3 regions of the Pseudomonas sp. E1MeOHC2 genome follow, and region 1 is predicted to be linked to each of the others. Evidence: riboswitches for the same ligand, from Rfam matches in the RefSeq annotation. Region 1 holds a riboswitch; each other region holds the start of a gene.
The links. Region 1 has a riboswitch for cobalamin ahead of ACSSU5_RS00950 (ABC transporter substrate-binding protein). Riboswitches for the same ligand answer to the same signal wherever they lie in the genome.
Positions count from the first base shown of each region.

Region 2: another riboswitch for cobalamin. It lies ahead of cobW (cobalamin biosynthesis protein CobW); the one in region 1 lies ahead of ACSSU5_RS00950 (ABC transporter substrate-binding protein).
Region 3: another riboswitch for cobalamin. It lies ahead of ACSSU5_RS00100 (TonB-dependent receptor); the one in region 1 lies ahead of ACSSU5_RS00950 (ABC transporter substrate-binding protein).

Region 1 is NZ_CP196675.1:219,192-221,384, forward strand. It holds gene ACSSU5_RS00945 (acetyltransferase domain-containing protein) at 1-686, shown strand, start outside; cobalamin riboswitch at 715-913, shown strand; gene ACSSU5_RS00950 (ABC transporter substrate-binding protein) at 1,040-2,050, shown strand; gene ACSSU5_RS00955 (FecCD family ABC transporter permease) at 2,050-2,193, shown strand, end outside.
Region 2 is NZ_CP196675.1:5,551,279-5,553,471, forward strand. It holds gene cobN (cobaltochelatase subunit CobN) at 1-95, opposite strand, end outside; gene cobW (cobalamin biosynthesis protein CobW) at 99-1,166, opposite strand; cobalamin riboswitch at 1,267-1,480, opposite strand; gene ACSSU5_RS25240 (VOC family protein) at 1,592-1,969, shown strand; gene ACSSU5_RS25245 (hypothetical protein) at 1,966-2,193, shown strand, end outside.
Region 3 is NZ_CP196675.1:28,213-30,405, reverse strand. It holds gene ACSSU5_RS00110 (helix-turn-helix transcriptional regulator) at 1-356, opposite strand, end outside; gene ACSSU5_RS00105 (hypothetical protein) at 474-845, shown strand; cobalamin riboswitch at 867-1,073, shown strand; gene ACSSU5_RS00100 (TonB-dependent receptor) at 1,182-2,193, shown strand, end outside.

The DNA of each region.
Region 1 (2,193 bases):
ACAACCTGCTCGACAGCCTGCACTTCGGCGCAGAATCGGCCCTGCACGTGCCGTGGGCAATCCTGCACGACCGTGGCTGGCTGACGTTCTCCGATAACCTGCGCCTGCGCACCTCGTACCCCGTGCTGCCCTGGATCGGCGTGATCGCCCTGGGCTACGGCCTTGGCCCCTGGTTCGCCCGTGGCAGCGACGCGGGCCAACGCCAGCACAAGCTGTTGCTGGCCGGGGTGATCGCGCTGCTCGGTTTTGTCGTGCTGCGAATGCTCAACGGCTACGGCGAAGCGCCCTGGAGCGGGTTCCCGAGCTTGACGCAGACGCTGATGAGCTTCTTCAACATCACCAAGTATCCGCCGTCGTTGCTGTTCCTGGCCCTCACCCTGGGCAGCGGCCTGCTGCTGTTGCGCGCCTTCGAGCGCGCCGGCCGGGCCCGCTGGATCAGCGCCCTCGCGGTTTACGGCGCAGCGCCGATGTTTTTCTACCTGCTGCACCTGTACGTGCTGAAGCTGCTTTACCTGGCCTGCGTTGCCCTGTTCGGGCACAACCAGGGGGATTATTTCGGCTTCGACGGCATCAGCGGCGTGTGGCTGGGCGCGGCGTTGCTCGCGGTGTCGCTGTACCTGCCGGTGCGCGCTTTCGCACGGCTGAAGGCACGTCGGCGTGACATCACCTGGCTGAAGTACTTCTGAAAAGCGTTTTCACCCGGCGGCCCGATGGTCTACCATGCGGGCCGCCGGTTTCCACCACGGAATTAATAGGGAATCCCAGGCCCGTAGCAACGGGCCAAACGGAACTGCCCCCGCAACTGTAGGTGCCGAGCCTGCTCCATCAATGCCACTGGATCAACTCATCCGGGAAGGCTGGAGCCGGGCCAGGACGCACCAGTCAGGAGACCTGCCGGCAACATTTCACCAACCGGCGGGGTGTCCGGGATGGCCATCTCCACCCTTTCTGGGTGCTGCCCCCTGCCCTGCGCAAGGGGCTCGGCGATGCCTGTCCGTGCGTTCATTCCGTGAACCCTTCGATAGGAGATCGCCCCACCATGCTGCCCCGTCTTGCCGCCCTGATCGCTGGCCTCGGCCTCACTGGCCTGGCCCAGGCTGCCACCACCCACTACCCGCTCACGGTGGACAACTGCGGCATGCCACAGACGTTCGCCCACGCTCCTGAGCGCGCAGTGACGATCGGCCAGGCCGGCACCGAGATCCTCTATGCATTGGGCCTGGGCGACAAGCTGGCCGGCACTTCACTGTGGTTCAACAACGTACTGCCCGAATACAAAGCCCTGAACGACAAGGTCGAGCGCCTGGCCGATAACGACCCAAGCTTCGAGGCCGTGGTGGGCAAGCGCCCGCAACTGGTGGCGGTACAGTTCGAATGGATGGTCGGCGCACAAGGCGTGGTGGGTACCCGCGAGCAGTTCGACGAACTGAAGATCCCAACCTACCTGCTACCGTCGGACTGTGAAGGCAAGGATAACCTGGTAGGCGCCGATGGTACCCGTCTGCAGGCGTTCCAAGTAGACAGCATCTACAAGAGCGTCAACCAACTGGCCGAAATCTTCGATGTGCAAGACCGCGGCGCGGCCCTGAACAGCGACCTCAGGGGCCGCCTGGACAGCGCCAAGGCGCAGCTGGCCGGCAAAGACCTGTCCAACACCTCGGCGCTGTTCTGGTTTTCCAGCGCTGACCTCGATATCGACCCTTACGTGGCTGGCCGCCAAGGGGTCGCCGACTTCATGCTGCGAACCCTGGGGGTACGCAACGTGGTCGAGTCCACCGAAGAATGGCCGACCGTGGGCTGGGAAACCCTGGCCAAGGCCAACCCGACCTGGCTGATCATCGCCCGCATGGACCGTCGCCGCTTCCCGGCAGACGACTACCAGAAAAAACTCGAATTCCTGCGCAACGACCCGGTAACCCGCCACATGGACGCGGTGAAGAACGACCGCATCATCGTCCTCGACGCCGATGCCATGCAGGCCGGCATCCGCCTGTTCCGAGGCCTGCAAACCCTGTCCACAGCGTTCGCCAGCGGCAAAGCAGCCCAGTGATGAGCCGCCTGTTTGCTTACAGCGGCCTGGCCCTGGTAGCCGTGTGCGCTGCACTGCTGGCCGGTACCGCGATCGGCGAGAGCAACCTGGCGCCGAACGTGGTCTATCAGGTGCTGGCCAATCATCTGTGGCAGGCCGGTTAC
Region 2 (2,193 bases), 510 kb from region 1:
CTGCAGAGGATCACCAGGTCGGCGGGGGTCTGGCCGAGGTCGGCGATGCTGTCATCCGGCACGAAGCCGCCGGGCTGGGTCCGCAGCAGGTGCATGGGTCAGGCGCCCAGGGCTTGGCGCAGGCGCGCTTCGAGTTGCACGGCGTCCAGCTCCCGACCGATCAGCACCAGGCGTGTGATACGCGGCTCGTCGGCGCGCCAGGCGCGGTCGAAGTGCTTGTCGAAGCGGGTACCCACACCTTGCACCAGCAGGCGCATCGGCTTGCCCGGAATGGCCGCGAAGCCTTTGGCGCGCAGGATACCGAACTCGACCACCAACTGGGTCAGGGCATCGAGCAACAGGCTTTCGTCCGCCTCGGGCAGGTCGATGGAGATCGAATCGAAGGCGTCGTGGTCATGATCGTCATGATCATCGCCATCGTGGTGCGAGTCGTGGTGGGTACGACGGCCATCGATATGCGCCTCGGACTCGGCGCCAACACCCAGCAGCACCTCCAGTGGCAGGCGACCACTGCTGGCCTCGACCACCTTGACGGCAGGCGGCAGCTCTTCGGCCACCTCGGCGCGCACCTTGGCCAGGCCTTCGGCGTCAATCAGGTCGGCCTTGTTCAGGACCACCAGGTCGGCACTGGCCAACTGGTCGGCGAACAGTTCATGCAGCGGCGACTCGTGGTCCAGGTTGGGGTCGAGCTTGCGCTGTGCGTCCACCTGGTCCGGGTAGGCGGCAAAGGTACCAGCCGCCACAGCCGGGCTGTCGACTACGGTGATGACCGCGTCGACGGTGCAGGCGTTACGGATTTCCGGCCACTGGAAGGCCTGTACCAACGGTTTTGGCAGCGCCAGGCCACTGGTTTCGATGAGGATGTGGTCGAGGTCGCCACGGCGGGCCACCAGCTCGCGCATCACCGGGAAGAACTCTTCCTGCACGGTGCAGCACAGGCAGCCATTGGCCAGCTCGTAAACGCGGCCGCTGGCTTCTTCCTCGGTGCAGCCGATGCTGCACTGCTTGAGGATTTCGCCATCGATGCCCAATTCGCCGAATTCGTTGACGATTACCGCAATACGGCGGCCCTGGGCGTTGTCGAGCATGTGGCGGAGCAAGGTGGTCTTGCCCGAACCGAGGAAGCCGGTAACGATGGTGACGGGGAGTTTGGCCAGTGTTTTCATGTCGCGATGCCCTTGGCAAGATGGCGCGGGCATGCAGGACGAAAGCCACGGGCCAGGTCGGCCGGGCTTGTTCGCCACCGGATCACCCCGCCCGGTTGAAAGTCGAAATCGCTTCGAGGCAGGTCTCCTGGCTCGCACCGTACCCGCCGCGCGATAAATAGCAGGGCTGGAGGGCACGACGCCTTCCCGCGTGATTGCGCAGTGGCTGTGTCGACCCGTTGTCGGTGCTTACAGTTGCGGGGGCAGCCGCGGCTTGTACCGCGTTCCCGTCTTAGCTTCGGCCTGGCCGAAGAACCTCGAAGTGGCAAGGCTACGCAGTGGCTGGCAGGTGGTCAACCATTGCCGCCCGCCAAGCGGCCAGAGATGCGCAAGCAACGGCACAACTGCGCTACAGTTGCACCTTCGCCAACGGCCAAGGACGCCTTATGCCGCTCGCCCCCGCCATCCCGGTACTGCGTATTTTTTCGGTCGACAAGGCCAAAGAGTTCTACCTCGACTTTCTCGGTTTCAGCCTGGACTGGGAGCACCGCTTCAGCCCGGAACTGCCCCTGTACGCGCAAATACACCGCGACGGGCTGATCCTGCACCTTAGCGAACACCATGGCGATGCCACCCCCGGCTCGACCGTGTTCGCCCGCATCGACGACCTGCGCGCCCTCGAACGCGAGCTGCAGGCCAAGCGCTATGGCTACGCCCGCCCCGAGGCCGAGCGCCTGGACTGGGGCCTGCAGATGCAGGTTTACGACCCGTTCGGCAACCGCCTGCGCTTTTGTCAGCAGATCGACGACGAGGCCACCCAGTGAAGGCCATGGGCAAGCGCGAGATAGCGCGCGTGGAACGTGAGCTGGTGCTTTGCCTGACGGAGGCCTGCGAAACAGCCAAGGCAGAAATCGTCGGGTTCAGCTGGCTCACCCACCACCTCGACCCCGACAGCTTCCCCGCCAGCTTGCGCATCACCTGGGTGTTCGAGCGCGAGGCGGATAAATCCACCGCACTGGCTGGGGATGCCAAGGCGCGCATGCTGGCG
Region 3 (2,193 bases), 190 kb from region 1:
CTCACCTGGAAAAAGGCATCCAATGCAGCCCGTGCCTGCTCCAGCACGGACAAATTCAGGTTGATGCACAACAGGAAGTCGGTTTGGCCCTCGGGGCCTTTCAACACGCTGGTGATCGAACGAATGTTCTGACCATTCCAGTTCAGTTTCTCGTAAGGGCCCAGGCTGGAAAGGCTGGAGGTATCGCCGGGAAATTCGTCAAGCGCGGAGTCGTCACCGAGTTGACGCTTGGAGAAGTTGTTTGCGATATGAACGACAGTGCGGCTACTCACCTCGTGGATGATCACCTCGGCATGCGGGAAGAGCAGGGTAGCGATGCTGTCTGCGATGATCTTGTAGTTGTCGAGGTTGTGCATGGTCGAGCTGGCTTCCTAGGTTACACGTGTTGGGCTCTTGGCCGTGTGCCGCGCGAAGGGTTCACAGCTTATCAGCTATCACGCACTGACCCTGGCCATTCTCTCGTCGGTTTTGCCTTGTCACGCTTTCTGCGTTCCAGCGCCAGCCACGTCACAACGCCTTCTTCGCCGCCGTCAGCGTATGGCAGCAGTGAGCCCTACCACAGCACCGCGCCGACGCCTGACCGCGCCAGCGATGTTTCCCAGCGCGGGGAGTTCTTGCATAACCTTGGCACGACCTTGAAAAACAATCCCGTGCCGACCACCTTCACGGTCCTTGGCCTGGCCTGGCTGGGCTTCAATCAAAATCGCCCGTTCAACCCCGGCCCTGCGCACACCGGTGCCGGGCTGGGCGAAAAGCTTGGCGATGCGGTGGACACGTTGAAGGCCAAGGGCGAGCAAGCCAAGGAAGCGGTAAAAGAATCGGTGAAGAATCCACCGGCCAGTTGACGTAGCGGCATTTTGATGGTCATCTGCGCGCCTGTTTCAGGTGCCCCCTGCCGCCGTGCATGGGGTGAAACGGGAAGCCGGTTCGTCATCGTGCGATGATCAGTCCGGCGCTGCCCCCGCAACGGTATGCGAGCGAAGCATTCGAGACACCACTGTGCCCTGGCATGGGAAGGTGAATGCTTCATGACCCTCGCGAGCCCGGAGACCGGCCTGAAGCATCGTTTGGCAAACCCGCGGTGGGCGGGCGCAGGCCGGTTTCCGTGGGCGTGCCTGCCCGCGATTCCTCTTTGCGTTGTTCCCCCGGGATTCTTTCATTCCTGCTTCAAGTGGAACGACATGTCCCGTTATTCGCTGTTCAGTTCTCTGCCAGGCACGCTGCTGCGTGCAAGCCTGGTGCCTTGTGCTTTTGTTTGCGTTGCAGCCCACGCCGCCGAGGCGGAGAACGCCCTGGCGCTCCCGGCCACGGACATTACCGGCACGGCCGAGGGCAACCCTCAGCCCGACCTGCGCACCCCAAGCACCAGTGGCTCGCGGCTTGGCCTGACGCCGCTGGAAACGCCCGCCAGCGTGACCAGCATCAGTGCCGAGCAAATCCTCACGCGCAACAACGCAACCGTTCAGGACGCAGTCACCCGTTCGCCCGGCATCACCTTCATCGGCACCCCCGGCAACGGCGGCACGGCGCTGTCGGCCCGTGGTTTTACCGGGCACAGTTCGACCATGCAGCTCTACGATGGTACCCGCTTGTACGTGGGCGCCGGCACGGTGACCTTCCCGGTGGACACCTGGTCGGTCGAGCGCATCGATGTACTGCGCGGCCCGGCTTCGGTGCTGTACGGCGAGGGCGCCACGGGCGCGGTGATCAACGTGGTGCCGAAGAAGCCGTTCGAAGGTGAGATCCGCAATCACCTGCGCCTGGGCTACGGCTCGGACGACCGTCGGCAGATGGCCCTGGACAGCGGCGGCTCGTTGACCGATACCTTGAGCTATCGCCTGAACCTCAACAAGCAGGCCAGCAACGGCTGGGTCGACCGGGGTGATTCGCAGAGCCTCGCCATCAGCGGCTCGCTGCGCTGGCAACCCAGCGATACGCTGAGCTTTACCCTCAGCCACGACAACGCTGACCAGGACCCGCAACAGTACATGGGTACGCCGTTGGTGGATGGGCATTTCCGCGAGTCGCTGCGCGATCACAACTACAACGTCAACAATGCCGAGGTGCATTACAACGACCAGTCCACGCGGCTGGTGACCGACTGGGTGATCAACGACAACCTGACCGCCAGCAACCAGCTGTACTTCCTCAAGGCCCAGCGCCGCTGGCGCAACGCCGAGACCTACACCTGGT